DNA from 2 places in the Bacillus mexicanus genome. Region 1 is predicted to be linked to the other one. Evidence: riboswitches for the same ligand, from Rfam matches in the RefSeq annotation. Region 1 holds a riboswitch; the other holds the start of a gene.
The links. Region 1 has a riboswitch for S-adenosylmethionine ahead of AAGG74_RS05915 (phosphoadenylyl-sulfate reductase). Riboswitches for the same ligand answer to the same signal wherever they lie in the genome.
Positions count from the first base shown of each region.

Region 2: it holds a riboswitch for S-adenosylmethionine, as region 1 does, so the genes downstream of both, metE (5-methyltetrahydropteroyltriglutamate--homocysteine S-methyltransferase) here and AAGG74_RS05915 (phosphoadenylyl-sulfate reductase) in region 1, are expected to answer to the same signal.

Region 1 covers NZ_JBCEYV010000001.1:1,109,961-1,123,889, forward strand. Annotated here, with positions in the region: gene rqcH (tRNA modification protein RqcH) at 1-1,558, shown strand, start outside; gene sirC (precorrin-2 dehydrogenase) at 1,597-2,085, opposite strand; gene sirB (sirohydrochlorin chelatase) at 2,066-2,851, opposite strand; gene cobA (uroporphyrinogen-III C-methyltransferase) at 2,853-3,626, opposite strand; gene cysC (adenylyl-sulfate kinase) at 3,725-4,318, opposite strand; gene sat (sulfate adenylyltransferase) at 4,331-5,479, opposite strand; gene cysP (sulfate permease) at 5,528-6,592, opposite strand; gene AAGG74_RS05915 (phosphoadenylyl-sulfate reductase) at 6,604-7,305, opposite strand; SAM riboswitch class I at 7,469-7,574, opposite strand; gene pyrE (orotate phosphoribosyltransferase) at 7,719-8,351, opposite strand; gene pyrF (orotidine-5'-phosphate decarboxylase) at 8,348-9,067, opposite strand; gene AAGG74_RS05930 (dihydroorotate dehydrogenase) at 9,036-9,971, opposite strand; gene pyrK (dihydroorotate oxidase B electron transfer subunit) at 9,971-10,741, opposite strand; gene carB (carbamoyl-phosphate synthase (glutamine-hydrolyzing) large subunit) at 10,738-13,929, opposite strand, start outside.
Region 2 covers NZ_JBCEYV010000001.1:1,344,221-1,354,526, forward strand. Annotated here, with positions in the region: gene rsbRB (RsbT co-antagonist RsbRB) at 274-1,107, opposite strand; gene AAGG74_RS07120 (S8 family peptidase) at 1,326-2,285, shown strand; SAM riboswitch class I at 2,416-2,571, shown strand; gene metE (5-methyltetrahydropteroyltriglutamate--homocysteine S-methyltransferase) at 2,699-4,987, shown strand; gene AAGG74_RS07130 (histidine phosphatase family protein) at 5,027-5,653, opposite strand; gene guaD (guanine deaminase) at 5,792-6,262, shown strand; gene AAGG74_RS07140 (glycosyltransferase family 2 protein) at 6,268-7,371, opposite strand; gene ohrB (organic hydroperoxide resistance protein OhrB) at 7,494-7,904, opposite strand; gene ohrR (organic hydroperoxide resistance transcriptional regulator OhrR) at 8,047-8,490, shown strand; gene AAGG74_RS07155 (organic hydroperoxide resistance protein) at 8,523-8,948, opposite strand; gene proA (glutamate-5-semialdehyde dehydrogenase) at 9,065-10,306, opposite strand, start outside.

The DNA.
Region 1 (13,929 bases):
ACATCCGAGCTATTCACGGGTGCATATCACGACACAGGCTTACGAAAACCCAAGTGAACCGCCAATGTTTTGCATGCTGCTGAGAAAACATATCGAAGGCGGATTTATTGAAAGAATTGAACAAGCGGGCTTAGACCGCATTATGATTTTCCATATTAAAAGCCGAAATGAAATTGGCGATGAAACCGTTCGAAAGCTTTATGTAGAAATTATGGGACGCCACAGCAATATCATTTTGACAGACGGAGCAGAAAACGTAATTATCGACGGACTTAAGCATTTATCACCGTCAATGAACAGCTATCGCACCGTACTGCCCGGCCAGGATTATAAGCTTCCGCCGGCCCAAAACAAAATCTCACCGCTGGCGGCAACAGAAGACGATATTTTACGGCATCTCCATTTTCAAGAAGGCCGGCTGGATAAACAAATTGTCGAGCACTTTTCAGGCGCGTCTCCGCTTTTTGCCAAAGAAGCGGTTCACAGAGCGGGTCTTGCCAATAAAGTCACATTGCCAAAAGCATTGCTGGAGCTTTTTGCTGAAGTAAAAGAGCACCGCTTTATTCCCAACATTACAACCGTAAACGGAAAGGAATATTTTTACCTACTGGAGCTGACGCATCTAAAAGGCGAAGCGCGCCGTTTTGATTCACTAAGCGAGCTGCTCGATCGTTTTTACTTCGGAAAAGCTGAACGAGACCGCGTCAAACAGCAGGCTCAGGATCTTGAACGATTTGTTGTCAATGAACGAAAGAAAAATGCCAACAAAATCAAAAAATTAGAGAAAACACTGGAGTATTCAGAAAACGCGAAGGAATTCCAGTTATACGGCGAGCTCTTAACAGCGAACTTATATATGCTGAAAAAAGGCGATAAACAGGCTGAGGTCATCAACTATTATGATGAAGAAAGTCCGACAATCACCATTCCTTTAAACCCGAACAAAACGCCTTCTGAAAATGCGCAGGCTTACTTCACGAAGTATCAGAAAGCGAAAAATTCGGTTGCGGTTGTCGAGGAGCAGATCAGGCTGGCGCAGGAAGAGATCGAATACTTTGACCAGCTGATTCAGCAGCTTTCGTCTGCTTCACCCCGAGATATCAGCGAAATCAGAGAGGAGCTTGTCGAAGGCAAATATTTACGCCCTAAGCAGCAAAAAGGGCAGAAAAAACAAAAGCCGCACAACCCGGTTTTAGAAACATACGAATCCTCCTCAGGCCTGACAATTTTAGTAGGGAAAAACAACCGCCAAAATGAATACTTAACAACAAGAGCGGCCGCGAGAGACGATATTTGGCTTCACACGAAGGATATTCCCGGTTCCCACGTTGTCATCAGAAGCAGCGAACCGGATGAGCAAACAATTCTAGAAGCAGCCACAATTGCAGCTTATTTTTCAAAAGCGAAAGAATCAAGTTCAGTGCCTGTAGATTATACAAAAATCAGGCATGTCAAAAAACCGAACGGCGCGAAGCCCGGCTTTGTCACCTATGACAGCCAGCATACCGTCTTTGTCACACCTGATGCTGATACCGTCATTAAGCTGAAAAAAAGCTGAGCCGCATAAAGAAAAGCCAGAGCATTGTACGCTCTGGCTTATTTCTTCCTTCTTATTTGATAAAGGCTGTCAACTTCGGCAACAAAATCGCCGTCAATTTGCTCATTCACTTTTTCAGCCAGCTGCTTTGTGTGCTTCGGACTGGCTCCGTTTGTCGAAACAGACACTGTGACATGCCCTCTTTTTACAATTTTCGGTATGTACACGTTGCCAAGCTCAGCATCACTGACACAATTGACAAGCTGAAAAGGCGAAACGGAGTGGGCAATTTCTTTGTTCACTGCCGCATTATCCGTCGCGGCAATAATCAAAAAAGCGTCTTGGTAATCTTCTTTCTCAATCGCGCGGCTGATCAATCTGATGCGGTGATTGTCTGCCATCTGCTTGATCTCCGGTTCAACCTCCGGACTGACAAGCGTAATATCAGCCCCCTCAGAAAGCACTGTTTTCAGCCTCCTGAGAGCGATGCTGCCGCCTCCCGCAATGACAACCTTTTTCTTTTCCAGGCTAATGTGCAGCGGGAGCATATGGACCTCCGTCAAAATCAAATTGCCCCTTAGGATTTTCGGCAGTTTCTCTCACTCGGTTCAAAAATGCGTTTTTTACATGAGGGTGGAAACCGATATAGGAAGAGAGATAGACATTTGGATTATAAGCCTTTAATTTCTGAACCTCTCGTTCGATTTCTTTCATCAACATACCCGTAAAAAGCAAATATGGAACGACGAATGTGGTCAAGCCGTCATCTGTTTTGAGTTCTGAAAAAACCTCTTTGTAATTTGGACCGCATGCTGTTAAAAAGCACGGGATGACTTCCTTGACCGGAATCATATGTTGAAGAAGGCTGGCAATACCTTTTACGTCTCTTTTTACAGCGGGATCTGAACTTCCCCTCCCGATGAGCACGACTCTGGCATTTTCATACGGAACTCCTATATCTTTCATTCGGTGATAGACGGCTTTGACTACTTCTTCATCAATTCCAATCGGATTTCCGTACGAAATGCGGACTGAAGGATAGCGGGATGCAGCGCGCGCAATTTCTTCGGGAATATCATATTTTGCATGCGCAGCTGTTAAAAGAAGCAGAGGCACCACTGCGATATGAGTCGCGCCTTGCTTCACACACGCTTCAAATCCTTCCTCAATTGACGGCTCCTGAAGCTCTAAAAAGCTGATTTCCTGTACAGGCGCAGAGATATGCGCCTTGCATCCTTCCAAAAAAGCCGCGGCTTCTTGCTGCGCTTTTTTTACCCGGCTGCCGTGACCGACATATAAAATCGCTTGTTTCATTTTACAACGCCTCGCTTAAATCTTGTTTTTTCAGCTCAGATTCAAACCATTCCAGCTTATAGTGATAATTTACAACATTTCCAATGACAATTAAACTCGGATTTTTAATGTCTTCTTTTATCACCGTTTCTGAAAGGGTGTCAACTGTACAAAAAACAGATTTTTGCTTGTCCGTTGTTCCCCAGTGAATAAAGGCTGCCGGCGTAGAACCATCCCGTCCGTTTTCAAGAAGTTTCCTTTCAATCTGCTGTACGTTTTTGATCCCCATATAAATGACAAGTGTATCAATTCCCGTAGCGATCGCTTTCCACTTTTCTTCAAAATCTTCTTCGTTTTTATAGTGGCCCGTTACAAATGCGACATTAGAGCCCGCATTCCGATGAGTAACAGGAATTCCGGCATAAGCGGCTGCCGCGATGCCTGACGTAATGCCGGGGACGATTTCAAACGAAACTCCATTTTCATAAAGGCATTCCGCTTCTTCCCCTCCTCTGCCGAACACAAAAGGGTCTCCGCCTTTCAGTCTGACAACGGTTTTCCCTTTTTGCGCATACTTCACAAGAAATCGATTGATGGTTTCCTGATTCATCGTATGAAAATCTGGAAGCTTCCCGCAGTAGATCAGGTCGGCTTGCTCTTTAGCATATTGCAAAATCTCTTCATTTACTAATCTGTCATATAAAATGACATCCGCTTTTTCAATGGCTTTCAGCGCTTTAATTGTCAGCAGATCAGGGTCACCGGGACCCGCTCCTACAATATATACTTTCCCCATCGTATTTCCCCCGATCTATTCGAGTTCTTCCAGAGCATTCGCTGTAATGTTATTCTCGCTTGCATTCCGGCATCTGAGAAGAACACAGCAGATCACATTCAGCTCAATTTTTGTTTAACAAACTCGATCAGCTGGTTTTTGCATGCTTCACGATCCTGCTGTCCTGAATCAAGAACGAGCTCCGGTGCTTTTGGTTCTTCATAAGGAGAATCAATTCCTGTAAAGAAAGGAATTTCTCCGTTTCTTGCTTTTTTGTAGAGCCCTTTCGGATCTCTTTGTTCACAAATATCGAGGTCGCATTTAATGTATATCTCATTGAATTCGCCTGCTGCCACAAGCTGGCGAACCTGCTCTCTGTCCTCCCGGAAAGGAGAGATAAAAGCAGTAATTACAATGGTTCCCTGCTGAACAAAAAGCTTTGCCACCTCTCCGATGCGGCGGATGTTTTCTTTACGGTCTTCATCAGAAAAACCAAGATCCTTATTTAAGCCGTGGCGGATATTATCCCCGTCCAGCACAATAACTTGGTAGCCCTGCTCAAACAATTCTCTCGCAGCAGCATTGGCAATGGTTGATTTGCCTGAGCCGCTTAACCCTGTCAGCCAGAGAATGGAACTTTTGTGCTTGTTTTTTTGCTGGTATTCTTCTTTTGTAATAGACGCTTCATGCCATACAATATCGCGATTTGTCACTGCCAGTCCTCCTTAAGATACGCCTGCTTCTTCTTTTTTCTTCATTCCTCTGATTAACACTTCTACCACTTCCGCTCGGCTGAATTCTGCTGGCGGGAGGATACCATCTCTCAGCATGCCTCTTACCTTAGTGCCTGATAAAATAACGTGATGTTCTCTGCCGTGAGGGCACGTTTTCGCCGTCCCCATATTTCCACATTTTTCACAGAAGAAGCTATGCTCGAATTTCAGCGGTGTAATCCCCAGCTCTTCGGGTTTAAATGTATCGAACAGCTCCTGCGCCTCGTATGTGCCGTAATAGTCACCTACACCCGCATGATCGCGGCCGACGATGAAATGCGTGCAGCCGTAGTTCTTTCTAACCAGTGCGTGAAAAATCGCTTCTCTCGGCCCTGCATAACGCATCGCTGCTAAAAAGACGCCGAGGAACACTCGGTCTTTCGGATAATAATTATCAAGAAGGACTTGGTAGCTTTCCATCCGTACATCAGCCGGGATGTCATCAGATTTCGTTTCACCTACCAGCGGGTTTAAGAACAAGCCGTCTACTGTTTCAAGAGCTGTTTTTTGAATGTATTCATGCGCTCTGTGAACAGGATTTCTTGTTTGGAAACCGACAATGGTTTCCCAGCCTTTTTCCGCAAACTGGCGTCTTGTTTCGGCTGGTTCAAACGTAAACTCAGGAAACTGCTTTGATGCTTTTTTAATCAAAGTGATTGGTCCGCCGACATATGTATTGCCGCGGCTGAACAGCTTTTTAACACCCGGGTGCTCTTGCTCATCCGTTTTGTATACATTGACCGCTTCTTTTTGTTTATCAGGCACGTATAGATCTTCAACTTGGATAACCCCGTATGTTTCTCCTTCATATGTTAACTTAACCGTTTCGCCGATTGACAGTTCCGCTGCTTTCTCCGCATCGACCGGAAGCGTGATTGGAAGGGACCAGACAACACCTGAAAAAAGACGCATGTTTTCGACAACAGATACGTAATCTTTTTCATTAAAGAAGCCTTCGATCGGGCTGTATGCGCCGATCCCCATTAATTCCAAATCTGCGAAAGAAATTAAATCAAGTTCAATTTCTTTTTGAATACCGCTCACATCATATGATTCATCTACTCTGTTTACTAATGTTCCTCCGTGTGGTGCTAAGCTCATAATATCAATTTCCTCCTAGTTTACTTATAGATTAACTCAGATTAATGGTCAGATTCCCCCGCCTTGTTCGTGGACAGTGCGTCTCTCTTTGCGAATGGCCTTTGTCAGGCTGATGGCACCGCCTGCCGCTAAAAGCACACTTACCATAATAAAGATTGAATAATAATCACCTTTTAAAAACAAAGATACAAGAAGATAAGAAATCGATAAGGATAAAAACGGAGATACAATCCATACCTTCAGCATCGTTTGAACGACTTGTTTATGAAACACGTTCGGGCCGTTTTTGGCCATGCCGATTCCGATAATTGATGATGACGTGACTTGCGCTAAAGGCACCGGCATCCCAAATACAGAACTGATGATCACCAGTCCGGCACCTGTACCGGATAAGAGAATGCCTTCGCCTTTTGCGAATCTCGTAATTTTCTTCCCGTTTGTCTCTAATACCCGCCGGCCTAATAACAGCGCGCCAAGAGCAACAAAAATTCCCCCGTACAAGGTTCCTTTCGCCACATCAAGCACACCGGCCGCAACTAATGGGCCAACGGCATTTGCAACATTGTTCATGCCGGCAGAAAATGCTTCGAAAAATCCGGCACCTAACAAAACAATGCCAAGGATTTTTTGCTTTTTAGAAGATTTAATTTCAATTTTAAAATAACGAAACAGCTTAGATACGAAATAAGTGAAAGCGAAGGCGAACAGCGGGACAACAATCCAAAACGACACAATGACCAAAATTTTGTTTACAAACAATACTTTGTAAGCCACTCCCACTCCGACAACAGCACCGACTGTTACTTCGCTTGTCGATAAAGGAATGCCAAGAAGATTAGCCGTAAAAAGCGAAAGCGCAGCGGCTCCAATAATGATGCAAACAATCGTCAGTGTAATCGTCTGTTCGGGGATAATCCCGGAGCTGATGGTTTTGACGACCTCGCCTCCGCCAATGACCGCCCCTGACAGTACGCCGACTGCACACAGGATTAAAGCGTAGGTTTTTCTTTTGACGGCTCCAGAGCCATAAGCGACTCCCATCGAAGCCGCTGCACCGCTCGCGCCAATATTCATTGCGAAAAACAAGCTAAATAAAATAGCGGCTAGTTCCATTTTCCAGCTCCTTATTCATGCAGTCCGCATTCTGTTTTCGCCATACCATTCCATCTGCCTGAACGTAAATCCTCTGCGGTAAAAGCAGGCGCCGTACAAGGCGCACAGCCAATACTTGGATATCCTTGGTCATGAAGCGGATTGTAGTCCAGCTCATTCCGGGATGTGTATCTCCATATGTCTTTCCAAGTCCAATGGATGAGCGGGCATACTTTTACTGATTTGAATTTTTCATCTTTGTTTAAGAAGTTCGTATTGGCGCGGCTCGGTCCTTGATCGCGGCGCAGACCAGACAGCCAAGCTGGATGTCCTGAAAGCGCCTCTCGTAAAGGAACGATCTTTCTAAGATAGCAGCACTGATTCGGCTCTCTTTCCCACAATTTGTCCCCATGTTCTTCGGCTTGTTCCTCAAGGGTAAGGTCTGGTTTTTTCAAAATGATATTAAGACCCGGATAACGCTCTTTCACTCGCTCAATCGTTTCATAGGTTTCTTTAAAATGAAGCCCTGTATCAAGGAACACAATCTCTGCGTCTTTTTTCACTTTATAAATTAAGTCAATGAGAACGATCCCCTCAATTCCGAAACTGCAGGCATAAACAAGCTCATTGCCATAATGGCCGTATGCCCATTTTAAAACTGACAGCGCTCCTTTATAAGGATCGTCTTCGGGAAATGTAATCGTTGGTTCTTCCCAATTATCATACGTTAACATTTCTCATTCCTCCTTTCGGAGACAAACAAACAGTAGCTTTCTGCCGGTTGTCTTTTCCCATTTGTAATGTGATGTGCGGCTGCTGTTATGACAGACAGCCTTTCTTCCTCTTAAAACAAAAAACTTTCAATCCGGCGGAAAGAAAGACAGGAACAGCATACAGCCCTTATCTTTCAAAATGGATTCATTTTGCTGGAAGTAGCACCTTACAAACTATTGCAGGTTGCCGGGCTTCATAGGTCCAGTCCCTCAGCCGCTCTTGATAAGTTTTTAGATTTGTAGTAAATTTTAGCACAATTCTAACATAAGTCAACCCGACTTTTTTGATAGGATTAATAAAAAAACAGACCCATAGGCCTGTTTTCAATCACATCAAGGTTTTGAACCCTTTGTATATCATCAAAATTTATTTTTTACTTTTTAAACCAATCTTTTGACTCGGGATTTCGTTTCCACGTTTTCAGCTTTTCCAGATCGTCTGACTGAATCTTTCCGTTTTCGAGCGCGACCTCTGTGAGCGTATCATAATCCGTCAAAGAGTAGTATGGCAGTTCTGCTTTTGTGAAGGCTTCCTGCGCTTTAGGGAGACCGTACGTAAAGATGGAGACGACACCGAGCACTTCACAGCCAGCCGCTTGCAAAGCTGCCGCAGCTTCAAGTACGCTTCCCCCTGTGGAGATTAAATCTTCAATCACGACCGTTTTTTGCCCTTTTTGCACTGCCCCCTCAATCTGATTGCCTTTTCCGTGCGCTTTCGGTTTGCTTCTCACATAACACATCGGCAAATGTAAACGGTCAGCCGCTAGAGCAGCATGAGGAATACCGGCTGTTGCTGTTCCCGCAATCATTTCAGCTTCAGGAAAATGCTCTTCGACAAGCTTGCTGATGCCTGCGGCGACATCATTTCTGACCTCAGGGAATGATAGCGTCAGACGGTTGTCACAGTAGATTGGCGATAAAATACCGCTTGCCCACGTAAATGGCTCGTTTGGGCGTAAAAATACAGCTTGGATGTCTAATAGATGTTTTGCGATGGTTTGTTTCATTGTTTGATTCCCTCCCATTCGAGTCTGACAGCTTCATAAGCTTTTACCGGGTCTTTCGCTTTTGTAATTGAGCGTCCTACCACAATCGCTGATGAACCTTTTTCTCTTGCAGCGGCAGGTGTTGCTACGCGGATTTGGTCATTCGCCGTGTCCTTTGACATTCTGATCCCCGGAGTGACAGTCAGAAATGAAGGTGATACCGCTTGGTAAATGGCTTTTGCTTCATGAACAGAGCAGACCACGCCATCAAGCCCGCTTTCTTCCGCCAGTTTGCTATAGTGCACAACCGTGTCGATCAGAGGCTTTTCGATCAGCAGTTCATTTTTCATTATTTGTTCAGATGTGCTTGTCAGCTGGGTTACCGCGATAAGAGATGGGCGTTTTTTTCCTGACGGTGTCCCTTCTTCTAAGCCTTCCATAGCTGCCTGCATCATTTTTTTGCCCCCGGCCGCATGGACATTGACGAGATCCACTCCGAGGCTTGCAAGACGCTTCATCGCTTTATTTACAGTGGTCGGGATATCATGAAGCTTTAAATCTAAAAACAGCTCGCAATTTCTTTCTTTTAGCTGTTTCACGATAGATGGCCCTTCTTGATAAAAAAGCTCCATTCCCACCTTTACAAATAACGGTTCTTGCTGAAAAAGCGCTAAGAATGCAAGTGTTTCTTCGGCTGATGCAAAATCAAGCGCGATGATGGGCAGGTTGTTTTTCATGATTCCAGCTCCTTCCGATGCATTCTTCAATTGATTGATAGCCGTATTGATGTAAAACAGCTGGAAGCTGTTCAATGATGTCCGGGCATGCAAAAGGGTTCACAAAGTTCGCTGTTCCCACAGCGACTGCGCTTGCTCCCGCGAGAAGAAACTCCAGTGCGTCTTCAGCCGTCTGCACGCCTCCCATACCGATAATCGGGATATTGACCGCCTGGCTGACTTCATGCACCATACGGATGGCAACCGGCTTGACGGCAGGGCCGGAAAGCCCCCCTGTTTTATTCGCTAATATCGGCTTGCCTGATTTTAAATCAAGCCTCATGCCGATTAATGTGTTAATCATTGTAAGACCGTCCGCTCCCGCCTCTTCAATCGCTGATGCAATTTCTGTAATATTTGCCACGTTCGGGGAAAGCTTCACATAAACGGGCACATCCGATACCTCTTTAACCGCTTTCGTTACATCAGCAGCCATTTCAGGGTTTGTGCCAAAAGCGATTCCGCCTGTTTTCACATTCGGACAGGAAATGTTCAATTCAAGCGCATGGACATTAGGCGCTTTGCTGATATGCTCCGCGACTTCGACATAATCCTCGACTTGAGAACCTGCGACATTGGCAATGATCGGCGTATCAAACCGCTCGAGCCATGGCAGCTCATTTTGCAAAACACTTTCCAGCCCGGGATTTTGGAGGCCGATCGCATTGAGCATTCCAGCGCCAGTCTCAGCTACCCTCGGTGTCGGATTACCAAAGCGAGGCTCTTTTGTCGTAGCTTTGATCATGATCGCTCCGAGACAAGATAAATCATAAAAACGCGCAAACTCTTTTCCAAAACCGAAGCAGCCTGAGGCTGGAATGATCGGATTTTTCAAATCAAGTCCCGGCAATTTCACCTCTAGCATTACAGCACCACCTCCTGAGCTTTAAATACAGGCCCGTCGAGACATACTTTGACGTACGATGTCTCACTTTCGTTTGTATGGCACACACACGCGAAGCATGCGCCGATTCCGCAGCCCATTCGTTCCTCCATGGACAGATAAACTTCTTTATGGGCATATTCTTGTTTTAACGCCCTCAGCATCGGTGTCGGCCCGCAGCTGAGGAGAATGTCAAACGCCAGATTTTTCTGTTTGATCACATCGGTGACAAACCCGGTTTCCCCGTAGCTCCCATCGGCTGTCGCCACATACGTGTCTCCATACTGCCGGCATTCTTCTTCGTAAAAAACATCCTTTGCCGATTGGAATCCTAAAACGTGGATGACCTTAACCCCTTTTTCATTCAAGCGTTTCGACAGCTCTTGAAGAGGGGGCACACCTACACCGCCTCCTACCAGCAAAGCCGTCGTTCCGGGTTGGATTTCGTTGACAGGAAAGCCATTCCCCAAAGGCCCGAGGACATCCACAAGCTCTCCCTGGTGCTTCAGCGATAAAAGCCTTGTTCCTTCTCCATCTACTCGGTAAATGATGGTGACTTCATTTTTTTCAAAGTTGACATCCGCGATGCTGATCGGCCTTCTCAAAAGAGGCGTAACCGCTTCACTCACTTTAAGGTGAAGGAACTGTCCCGGGGTTGTAAACCCTTGGACAAGCTCCCCTTTCAGAACCATTTGATACACCCGGTCTGCAATTTGCTGGTTAGAACATACTGTCAAATACGCTTTTTTCATATAGTGACTGCCGCCTCCTGATTTGTGTTGACTGCCGGCATTTGGTCAGCACGGAATGTCATGCTTTCCAGCACTCTCAATATCGCTTCTGCCGTATCTAAAGATGTTAAACAGGCAACACCGTTTTCTACCGATTCACGTCTGATTCGAAAGCCGTCTCTTGCCGGCTGTTTTCCTTTTGTCAGCGTATTGATGACAAACTGTGCTTCTCCGTTTCTGATCACATCAAGCAGATTCGGGCCGTCCTGTCCGATTTTCCCGACGACCTTAGCTGGAATGGAAGCTTCTTTTAAACGCCCTGCCGTTCCTTCCGTCGCTAAAATGTTATAGCCAATCGCATGGAATCGCTTAGCAATGGCAAGTCCTTCTTCTTTGTCTTTATCAGCCACTGTTAAAAGCACGGAACCGTAGTTCGGGATTTGAATGCCTGAAGCAATCAGGGCTTTATAGAGCGCCTTTTCTAGAGTGGAATCTTTCCCCATGACCTCACCAGTTGATTTCATTTCAGGCCCTAACGTAATGTCCACTCTTCTCAGCTTGGCGAAGGAGAAGACCGGCGCTTTTACAAATACACCCTGCTGTTCAGGCTGAAGGCCCTCTGTATAGCCAAACGCCGCCAGCTTTTGTCCGAGAATGACTTTTGTTGCGAGATTTGCCATTGGGATACCCGTGATTTTGCTTAAGAACGGTACCGTTCTGCTTGATCTCGGATTTACTTCGAGCACGTACACCTCGCCTTGTGATAAGACGAATTGAATATTGAGCAAACCGACAATGTTCAGCCCTTTAGCAAGTGCGATCGTGTATTGTTCGATTTTTTTCTTAATGTCCTCTGTGAGAGATTGAGGCGGATAAACAGCGATTGAGTCTCCGGAGTGAACACCGGCACGTTCAATGTGCTCCATAATACCCGGGATGACAACTGTTTCACCGTCAGATACTGCGTCCACTTCAATTTCTTTCCCTGTTAAATACCTGTCAATTAACACAGGGTGCTGCGGATTGATTTTGACTGCATTTGTCATATAATGAAGCAGTTCTTCTTCTTGATATACAATCTCCATTGCCCGGCCGCCCAGTACATAGGAAGGGCGCACCAGAACCGGATAACCGATATCACCCGCGATCCTTACCGCCTGATCCACTGATGTCGCTGTTTTGCCTAGCGGCTGCGGTACACCAAGGTCTCCAAGCGCTTGCTCAAATTTATCCCGGTCTTCTGCACGATCTATATCTTCTAACGAAGTCCCAAGGATGTTTACACCGCGTGCAGAAAGCTCGTCCGCAAGATTAATGGCAGTTTGCCCGCCGAATTGCACGACAACGCCCATTGGCTGTTCGAGGTCAATGATGTGCATGACATCTTCAATTGTGAGCGGTTCAAAGTACAGCTTGTCTGAGATACTGAAATCTGTTGAAACGGTTTCCGGATTGTTATTGACAATAATGGCTTCATAGCCTGCCTGTTTAATTGCCCACACAGAGTGAACAGTCGCATAGTCGAACTCAACACCCTGACCGATTCGAATCGGACCGGAGCCAAGCACGATCACACTTTTCTTATCCGTAACGACAGACTCATTTTCTTCTTCATATGTGCTGTAGAAGTATGGCGTTTCTGATTCAAATTCGGCCGCACATGTATCTACCATTTTGAATACCGGTGTAATTCCCGTTTGTTTTCTTAAGCTGTAAAGCTCCGATTCTTTCATTTTCCACTCACGGCTGATGTACTTATCAGAGAATCCAAATTCTTTTGCCTGTCTCAGTACGTTCGGATCCCCCGCTTTTGCCTTCAGTTCTTTTTCAAACTGCACGATTCCGAACAGCTTATGCAAGAAGAAGACATCGATCGCGGAAAATTCATGAAGGTCTTCTACGGTGTAGCCTCTTCTATATGCCTCAGCTAAGTAGAATAAGCGTTCGTCACCGGCCTTTTTGATTCGTTTTTCCAACAGCTCATCGGAAATGTCAGCGGCATCCTTCAGCTCAAGATGATACACATCCGCTTCCAGTGAACGCACAGCCTTCAGCAATGATTCTTCAAGCGTGCGGCCGATCGCCATGACCTCTCCCGTCGCTTTCATTTGCGTGCCAAGCTTTCTGTTTGCTGATTCAAACTTATCAAACGGCCAGCGCGGAATTTTGGAGACGACATAGTCAAGAGCCGGTTCAAATGCTGCATATGTTTTTCCTGTCACAGGGTTCATCATTTCATCTAACGAAAGGCCGACTGCGATTTTAGCAGCGAGCTTTGCAATCGGATATCCCGTCGCTTTTGACGCAAGAGCTGATGAACGGCTGACACGCGGATTCACTTCAATAATGTAGTATTGGAAGCTGTCTGGATCTAAAGCGAGCTGTACGTTACATCCGCCTTCGATTCCAAGCGCGCGGATCAATTTTAACGACACATTCCTTAAGAGCTGATATTCGCGGTCGCTGAGCGTTTGGCTCGGCGCGACAACAATACTGTCTCCAGTGTGAATTCCGACTGGATCAATGTTCTCCATATTACAGACGACAATGGCGTGATCCTGACTGTCTCTCATGACTTCATACTCGATTTCTTTATAGCCGGCAATGCTTTTTTCAAGCAGACATTGATGAACAGGGCTTAATTTTAAGCCGTTTTCAACAATTTCTTTCAGCTCAGTTTCATTCGAGCAGATACCTCCGCCTGTTCCGCCTAATGTATATGCCGGGCGGACAATGACAGGGAATCCAATTTGACTGACGAAGTTTTCTGCTTCCTCCAGAGAGTGGATGATCTCACTTTCAGGCACCGGTTCATTCAATTCGTTCATTAATGTTCTGAACAAGTCGCGGTCTTCAGCCTGCTGAATCGCAGACAGCTTCGTGCCAAGCACTTCGACGCCGCACTCTTCCAGCACGCCTCTTTCAGAAAGCTCAACCGCAAGATTCAAACCAGTTTGGCCTCCAAGAGTAGGAAGAATGGCATCTGGGCGCTCTTTTCTGATGATTCGCGTCAGGAATTCAGGAGTGAGCGGTTCGATGTAAACCCGGTCAGCCATTTCTGTATCTGTCATGATTGTGGCCGGGTTTGAGTTGACAAGGATGACTTCATAGCCTTCTTCTTTCAAAGCAAGACAGGCTTGTGTTCCCGCATAGTCAAATTCTGCAGCTTGGCCGATGATGATCGGCCCAGATCCGATTACTAAAATTTT
Region 2 (10,306 bases), 230 kb from region 1:
GTTTCTTATCATGAAAATCCCCTGCTTAATGATACGTCCAACCTTTGCGGAGATCATATTCTGCCTCGGTTCTCTTGTTGCAGATGGATTTCAATTTCGCAGACGGAACACCGCCGTCTTCCTCAAGCTCGCTTTCTGTTAGGTTGATTCATTTGTTTTACGGATCATTGATAAGCCGAAACACTCGGAACGCTGCCTCGCTCACTTGTTATTCGCAGAATCTTTTCTGTTTCGCAGCATAAAAACTCCGCTATCGGCGATAGCGGAGTTTTCTTATTGATGATAGTTTAATGCCTGAGCAAGATTGGTTTTAATTGTAATATTAGAAAAATCGATTCCCAGCTGTACAGCGGTTTGCGCAATTTCAGGTCTGATTCCTGACAGGGTTGATTTAACACCGATCAAATTCAGGGCCTCGATCAATTTAAAGATTTGGTGCGCGACCATCGTATCAACTATCACAACACCTGACAGATCGATTAACAGATTCTCCACACGTCTTTTTGCACAAGATTGAAGCGTGTTTTCCAAAATAAACTTCGCCCGTTCGGTATCAATGTCACCGACAAGCGGAAGCAAAGCTGTTGACTTGCTCAGGGTAATAACAGGTGAGCTTAATTCCAATATCATTTCTCTCTGAGCGTTTAATTGCTGTTTGGCATTTGTTTCAGCGTGATCAACGAAAGTATAAATGGTGAAATCAAAGACTTTGACAATCAAATCAGCCCATTTTTGTTTCTCTCCCGATTCAAACGCCGATTCGTTTTCTTCTGCAAACTTCTCAAAATACTTCGTATATAATCTCCGATTTCTCATAAACTCCCGAATGACATACTGAACCGGAGTATTAAGATGCTTTTGATCGTCCGTCAGCTCAATGACCCACTCTTGAAATTCTTCGAGAAATTGTTTTTCCGGTAAAACATACATGTAGTTCAAATGTCGGTAAAATTCTCTATCCTGCTCTTTCAATTCTTCCGTTACTGACGCATTATGTAAGGCGTAAAGCGAATTCGGATCGCTTTCCTCCATTGTATCAATCCATTCCTCGGCCATTTGTTCCACATGCTCTGAAAAAAATGCATATAATTTTTCATTCAGTTTCATCACAATGCTCCTTTCCCTAACATTATTATAACTTGACCGACGGCTGAATCCCAGTCATACATATTAAAGCTGTTTTTTTGAAAATAATTGATTATTTCGACGGGATCCTATTTTTTCAAAATGATTCAAATGACTCTGTCTGAACGATTGTTTTTTTCATATAATAGGAGGTAACACCCTTGTATCCACTTGAAAGCATAAAAAAGGAGGGCTTTTTTATGAATGGTGAAATCCGCTTGATCCCGTATGTGACCAATGAGCAGATCATGGATGTAAACGAGCTTCCTGAGGGCATTAAAGTGATTAAGGCGCCAGAAATGTGGGCAAAAGGGGTAAAAGGAAAAAATGTAAAAATCGCTATATTGGACACTGGATGCGACGCAAGCCATCCTGATTTAAAAACCCAAATCATCGGCGGAAAGAATTTTACGGATGACGACGGCGGCAAGGAAGATGCAATTACCGACTACAACGGACACGGCACACACGTCGCCGGAACTGTTGCAGCCAATGATTCAAACGGCGGGATTTCTGGAGTTGCCCCTGAGGCAAGCCTGTTGATTGTGAAGGTTCTCGGTGGTGAAAACGGCAGCGGACAGTACGAATGGATTATTAACGGCATTAACTATGCTGTAGAACAGAAAGTCGATATTATCTCAATGTCTCTTGGCGGACCAACCGATGTACCTGAGCTGAAAGAAGCGGTGAAAAATGCCGTTAAAAGCGGAGTGCTCATCGTTTGCGCAGCGGGGAATGAAGGTGACGGCGACGAACGCACAGAAGAGCTTTCCTACCCTGCGGCATATAATGAAGTCATTGCAGTTGGATCTGTTTCCGTAGCGCGTAAATTATCAGAATTTTCAAACGCTAATAAGGAAATTGATCTTGTCGCTCCGGGTGAACAAATATTATCTACCCTCCCTAACAAAAAGTACGGTAAGCTTACCGGCACATCAATGGCTGCCCCCCATGTCAGCGGAGCGCTCGCTTTAATCAAAAGCTTTGAGGAAGAAGCATTTCAACGAAAGCTATCTGAATCTGAGGTTTATGCACAGCTGATCCGCAGAACATTTCCGCTTGATATTGCTAAAACGCTGGCAGGCAATGGATTCCTGTATTTAACTGTTCTAGATGAGCTTGCAGAACAGGCAGAGCAATCACATTTGCTGACCCTATAAAATTATTTTTCTTATATAATATAATGAAAATACTGTAAAATATTTTTTCGATTCTATGTTGACAGTGAATTTGGATTCCTGTTAAGATTACCAACAAATGATTTAACTTTTAAAAAATTCATAACATTTTCTCTTATCGAGAGTTGGGCGAGGGATTGGCCTTTTGACCCCAACAGCAACCGACCGTAATTCCATTGTGAAATGGGGCGCACTGCTTTTCGCGCCGAGACTGATGTCTCATAAGGCACGGTGCTAATTCCATCAGATTGTGTCTGAGAGATGAGAGAGGCAGTGTTTTACGTAGAAAAGCCTCTTTCTCTCATGGGAAAGAGGCTTTTTGTTGTGAGAAAACCTCTTAGCAGCCTGTATCCGCGGGTTAACGAGAGTGTTTTACATATAAAGGAGGAGAAACAATGACAACCATCAAAACATCGAATGTAGGGTTTCCAAGAATCGGACTGAACAGAGAATGGAAAAAAGCGCTTGAAGCGTATTGGAAAGGCAGCAATGATAAAGATACGTTTTTAAAGCAAATCGACGACCTGTTTTTATCTGCCGTAAAAACACAAATTGACCAGCAGATTGATGTTGTGCCTGTTTCTGATTTCACACAGTATGATCATGTACTCGACACAGCAGTCAGCTTCAACTGGATACCGAAACGATTCAGACATTTGACTGACGCTACCGATACATACTTCGCTATTGCCCGCGGAATAAAAGATGCCGTGTCCAGTGAAATGACAAAATGGTTTAATACAAACTACCATTACATCGTTCCTGAATATGACGAAAGCATTGAGTTCCGGCTGACACGAAACAAACAGCTCACAGATTACCGCAGGATCAAACAGGAATACGGTATTGAGACAAAACCGGTGATTGTCGGCCCTTATACGTTTGTCACGCTTGCCAAAGGCTATAAACCATCTGAAGCAAAAGCAATCCAAAAACGCCTTGTCCCGTTATATGCACAGCTGTTAAAAGAGCTTGAGGAAGAAGGCGTTAAATGGGTTCAAATTGATGAGCCGGCGCTTGTTACAGCTTCTAGCGAGGATGTCCGTAGCGCAAAAGAATTATTTGAAAGCATAACAAGCGAGCTTTCCTCCTTGAATGTGCTTTTGCAAACGTATTTTGATTCTGTTGATGCTTATGAAGAGCTGATCTCTTACCCGGTACAGGGAATTGGCCTTGATTTCGTCCACGATAAAGGCAGAAATCTGGAACAGCTCAAAACACACGGTTTTCCGACAGACAAAGTGCTGGCAGCCGGCGTGATTGACGGACGCAACATTTGGAAAGCGGATCTTGATGAACGTCTCGATGCCATTCTCCATATACTCAGCATTGCTAAAGTGGATGAACTGTGGATTCAGCCTTCCAGCAGCCTGCTGCATGTGCCTGTAGCGAAACACCCTGACGAGCATTTGGAGAAGGATTTACTGAATGGATTATCCTACGCAAAAGAAAAGCTAGCCGAGCTGACAGCTTTGAAAGAAGGTTTAGTATCAGGAAAAGCGGCGATCAGTGAGCAAATTCAGCAGGCGCAAGCTGATATTCAAGCACTCAAACAGTTTGCAACAGGCGCAAATTCCGAACAAAAGAAAGAGCTCGAGCAATTAACCGCTAATGACTTTAAGCGCCCGATTCCGTTTGAAGAACGTTTAGCCCTGCAAAATGAATCGCTCGGCCTTCCGCTTTTGCCGACGACAACGATCGGAAGCTTCCCGCAGTCTGCTGAAGTGCGGAGCGCGCGCCAAAAATGGCGGAAAAATGAGTGGTCTGATGAACAGTATCAAAACTTTATCAATGCCGAAACAAAACGATGGATTGACATTCAGGAAGAATTAGGGCTTGATGTCCTTGTTCACGGTGAATTTGAACGGACTGACATGGTCGAATACTTCGGTGAAAAGCTGGCCGGCTTCGCCTTCACAAAATACGCTTGGGTTCAATCCTATGGCTCACGCTGTGTCCGTCCGCCAGTCATTTACGGAGATGTTGAATTTATTGAACCGATGACAGTGAAAGACACAGTCTATGCACAGTCATTGACTTCCAAGCATGTGAAAGGAATGCTGACGGGCCCTGTTACAATCTTAAATTGGTCTTTCCCTCGAAATGATATATCGAGAAAAGAAATCGCCTTCCAAATCGGGCTTGCCCTTCGCAAAGAAGTAAAAGCCCTTGAAGACGCAGGCATTCAAATCATCCAAGTCGATGAACCGGCGCTGCGCGAAGGCCTTCCATTGAAAAACCGTGATTGGGATGAGTATTTAACTTGGGCGGCAGAAGCATTCAGATTAACCACTTCTTCCGTGAAAAACGAGACGCAAATTCATACACATATGTGCTACAGCAACTTCGAAGATATCGTTGATACGATCAATGATCTTGATGCCGATGTGATTACAATCGAACACAGCAGAAGCCACGGAGGATTTTTAGATTACTTAAAAGACCATCCGTATTTGAAAGGGCTCGGCCTTGGTGTATATGATATTCATAGTCCTCGAGTGCCGTCAACTGAAGAAATGTATAACATTATCGTTGATGCACTTGCCGTCTGTCCGACTGACCGCTTCTGGGTAAATCCGGACTGCGGATTGAAAACAAGACAGCAGGAAGAAACAGTTGCAGCATTGAAAAACATGGTTGAAGCCGCCAAACAGGCAAGAGCCCAACAGACACAGCTTGTATAAAATAGAAACCATCTTGCCTCTGGCAGATGGTTTTTTCTATTAGAAAGCGGAAATCGGTTTCCGATGCTTCCCGTCCCCTTCTATTATTATGTCGGCTGTTCCATTTTCATCAAATTCCACAAGGCTCAATGATGTATCATGTATGTAAGCAGAATTCCATATGTCATTAACGCGTCTTCCCTTTATGATATTTAACAGCATTAATATAAAGACAGAATGGGTAACCAAGAGAACATTACCGGAAGAATGGCTGTCTAAAATCGTTTGGAGCGCCAGCCTTACCCGGTTTTCAAAGTCAAAAAACGTTTCACTTCCCTGCTGGCGATAAGCTTCGGGATAATGAAAATAAGCGTGAAAAAGATCTGGTTCGTCCCTTTCAATATCCTCTTGTTTTTTCCCTTCCCATGAGCCCAGTGACATTTCTCTGAACATATGATCTATCACCAGCAGGGGCCTGCGCGATCCTAGCGCTGTTTTTGCTGTCTCTTCTGTCCGCTTGCTGGGGCTGATGTATACCTGATTCCATTCAATATCCTTCAGACGCTCCCCAAGAGCACGGGCATTGTACAGCCCAAGTTCTGTTAAATCAGAATCCATCCAGCCCTGCATCCGTTTTTCTACGTTCCATTGGGTCTGTCCGTGTCTGGCAATATATAAATGCACCATGATTACCCCTCCTCTTTTCTCCTCTTATCTTAGCAAATCCCCCAAATACTTTGTTTATTTTGCACTTTTTTGAGAATGTTCTTTGCCCTTTTTTCGGCTATACTTATAACACTTAATTGACAGACAGGAGGGTTTGGGATGAATCATGATAAATTCTTAAAACGGGCTGTCGCTCTCGCCCGTGACGGAGTGAATGCAGGAATTGGCGGTCCTTTTGGAGCCGTTATTGTGAAAGACGGAGCCATTATTGCCGAGGGACAGAACAACGTCACAACAAGTAATGATCCGACTGCCCATGCGGAAGTGACAGCGATTCGAAACGCATGCCAAGCACTTGGAACATACCAGCTAGATGACTGCATTTTGTATACGAGCTGCGAACCTTGCCCCATGTGCTTAGGCGCCATCTATTGGGCCCGGCCGAAAGCCGTTTTCTATGCGGCGGAGCACACAGACGCTGCCGAAGCCGGATTTGATGATTCATTCATTTATCAAGAAATTGATAAACCTGTTGAAGAAAGAACAGTCCCCTTTTATCAAGTAACTCTGACAGAATATTTATCTCCGTTTCAGGCATGGCGGAATTTTGACAATAAAAAAGAATATTAAAAGGATCAGGCATGTGCGCCCTGATCCTTTGTTAATTCGCTGAGAAGCTGTTGCGCCCGTACACACTGCGGATTGGCTTTCAGCGCTTTTTGCGTATACAAAATAGCACTCCTAAACTGACGCAATTCAGCATAACAGACTCCGAGCCAGCAGCTTGATCTATAATCGGCCGCTCCTTTTACCTGTATGTACTGATGATGTTCACTATCGCTTTGCAGACAAGCTTTAAACGCTGTAACTGCTTCACTTATTTGTTTAAGCTTATACATCACGATCCCTTTATAATAGTGAAGAGTGCAGTAATCTGGATAATGCCTCAGCGCCTCATTAATATCCTGCTCCGCCTCTTTGTACCGTCCTGCGTCAATTAATAATTTATACTTTAAATAATAGATAGCAGGCGGCGGTATGTTCTTTTTTCTTCTACATTCATTGATGCAATCCGCTGCCAGCCGAAGGGCTTTATCATATTCGTTCCCTCTGCCATACTCAGCTGCTTTCTGATAAAGGAGGGATGAATCAGCGCAGGCACGCAGCAATTCCATTTTTAATAAGCTCATGTTGCGCTGATGCTTTTGCTTTGCCTCCCGCTCTAAATACCCGTAATGGTGAATGATACATGGAAGCGAGAAAGCGGCGCTTCCCTCTTCTCCCTCCAGCTTTTCACAAATCCTTCCCATAAACGATATGTTTTGCTGGTTGCGGATCAGCCTGGGCTGTCTTTGTTCAAATGCTTCATTTTCATCCCATTCCTTCCCTGTATAGTTCACAACCTTCATATAACCGAGAGACGGCAGGCTGTCAGTCAGCAGTGAAGACAACAGGCTGCCCGTATCGAGGTCTAGTTCTTCGTCGGCATCTAACACCAGAATCCATTCTCCCTTGGCATGCTGCAGGCTGACATTCCTCGCCTCTGAAAAATCCTGTTTCCATTGATGATCGTATATTTTGGCAAGAAAGCTGTTGCAAATGTCTTTCGTGCGATCGTTTGATCCGGTATCAACCACGATGATTTCATCAGCAACATGCTGCACACTTTCTAAACAGCGAGCGATATGGCGTTCTTCATTTTTCACAATCATACATACTGACAGCTTTGGTCTTTTCATGTTCTCACCTTTTCACTAGTGTGAATTCACCTATACTACATGTATTCCCACTTCGAAAAGATCATGCCAGCTCCGCACGCTTACACAAAAAAACATCCTGAGAATCCTCAGGATGCCAGTCATTATTTCAATTCTAGTTTCACATCAACATTTCCTCTTGTTGCCTTTGAATAAGGGCAGAATTCATGAGCCGCATTGACAAGCTCTTGGGCTTTGTCACGATCCAAATCTTTCGTGTTTACAACAAGTGTGACGCCGATTTTAAACCCACCGTCAGTTTCATCTTTCATTAGGCTGACTTGCCCTTCGATTTCGGAGTCAATTTCAATATTTTGTTCTTTGGCAACATGTTCGAGCGCGCCGCCGAAACATGCTGCATACCCTGCCGCAAAGAGCTGTTCCGGGTTTGTACCGGTTTGGCCGTCTTTTTTGGCATTTGGCATCACAATATCAAAATCCAGAACGCCGTCATCTGATGTAATATGTCCTGCCCGTCCGCCTCGCGCGGTTACTTTTGCTGTAAATAATGCCATTTGTATTCAGCCTCCTTATTTATGTCTAGTTGTTATATTTCCCTTTCAGATCTTTTTAAACATGCTATGTTTGCCGAGAATAGGAAAAATGAAGTTTTTCAGCTACAATAGAATGGAATGTCAGAAAGAGTTGGTGAACAAGATGGAAAATGAATTTGACCATATGAAATTGGAAAATCAGCTATGTTTTTTGCTTTATGCGAGTTCGCGGGAAATGACAAAGCAGTATAAGCCGCTGCTTGAAAAGCTGAATGTGACATATCCTCAATATTTGGCCTTGCTTTTGTTATGGGAACATAAAACGCTTACTGTCAAAAAAATGGGCGAGCTGTTGTATTTAGATTCAGGGACACTTACTCCCATGCTAAAACGAATGGAACAGCAACATTTGATTGCGAGAAAAAGGTCTGAAGAGGATGAGCGGTCCGTGTTGATCAGCCTGACAGAGGACGGGGAGTCATTAAAAGAAAAAGCGGCTGACATACCAGAAACAATCCTGGGGCTCTCAAAACAGTCCGGAGAGAGTCTGAAGCAGTTAAAATCTGTTCTATATACATTGCTGGAAACACTTCATCAAAAAAATTGAGGATGCCTTATACGAGGCATCCTCTTTTTCTCTTATTCAGCTATTTCAAGCGTAACATTGATGTTTCCGGCGGTTGCTTTTGAGTATGGGCAAACGCCGTGTGCTTTTTGCACTAATGTCTGTAATTCTGAGACGCTGACTCCTCTTCCCTTTACTTGCAGCGTCACATCCAGTTTATAGCCTTGATCTACTTCATCTTTTAACAGGCTGACATGCGCTGTCACCTCTGTCTCTACTTTCGTCCGTTCTGTTCTTGCAACAAGCTGCAGGGCACTGTCAAAGCAAGCTGCGTAACCTGCAGCAAACAGCTGCTCCGGATTTGTCGCTTTTTCTAACTTTTTCGCTCTCGGTGTTCCGGGCATTGCGACATCAAGTTCAAGAACGCGGTCTGATGAAATCACCTTTCCTTCTCTTCCTCCTACCGCTGATACAGTTGCTGTAAATAATGGCTGACTCATGTTTGTAGCCTCCTATATATATTTTGCACAATTTAATTTTACACAATATATATGCCGGTGTCAATTTTCCCCGTATAAAAAAGGCTTATCCCGTTATGAGATAAGCCTTTTACCCGCTATTCGCGGATTTGTCCTGTTCCTTTAATGATGTATTTTGTAGAAGTCAGTGCAGGAAGTCCCATCGGCCCTCTTGCATGAAGTTTTTGCGTGCTGATGCCGATTTCGGCTCCGTAGCCGAATTCAAAACCGTCTGTGAAACGGGTTGATGCATTATGATAGACAGCCGCAGCATCAACAGCCGTTTGAAAATAAGCCGCGTTTTTTCCATTTTCAGTTAAAATGGCTTCAGAATGATTGGTGCCATATTGTTGAATATGCTTCACAGCTTCTTGAACGTTCGCAACCGTCTTTACGCTAATAACCGGCGCCAAAAATTCAGTTTCCCAATCTTCTTCTGACGCTTGTTTGCTTGAAGGGTGAAGCTCGCATACAAATTTATCGCCGCGAATCTCCACCCCTTCGTTTTCCAGCTGCGCCAGCAATTCTTTCCCATGCTGCTTCGCCCATGCTTTATGGATCAGCAACGATTCAATCGCATTGCATACGGAAGGGCGCTGCGTTTTGGCGTTTACGACAACCCTTTCTGCCATTTGCGATTTGGCCGTTTCATCAATGAAAATGTGGCAGTTTCCGGCACCGGTTTCTAATACAGGAACGGTTGATTCTTTGACAACGAGATCGATCAGCTTCTTGCCTCCGCGCGGGATCAATACGTCTAAGCCATCATTTAACGTAAAGAGCTCTTTTGCCGTCTCTCTGCTCGTATCCTCAATCAGCTGCACAGCGTTCATCGGAAGGGCTGATTGCTCAAGTGCTCTGTGAATAACACTGACGAGCGCTTTGTTGCTGTGAATGGCTGAGGAGCTCCCCCGCAGGACAACCGCGTTTCCTGTCTTCAAGCAGAGGGTAGCCGCATCAACTGTGACATTTGGCCTCGCCTCATAAATCATTCCGACAACACCGAGCGGCACGCGGATTTTTTCAATAAACAGGCCGTTTTCCTTTTCAATCGTTTCAAGAGATTCGCCTACCGGGTCTGCCAAGTCTATTAAGAGCTCCACCGCGTCTGCGATATCACGAATGCGTTTTTCATCCAGTGTGAGACGGTCAATGATATTCGGTGTGAACCCGTTTTCTTTTCCGTTCTCAATGTCTTTTGCATTCTCTGACAAGAGAAAATCCAGTTCGTTGCGGAGTCCGTTTGCAATGAGACTGAGCGCCTCATTCTTCTCGTCCGTTGTCTTCATGATCATTTCGGCTGCCGCTTCTTTCGCCTGCTTTGATTTTACAGAAACCTC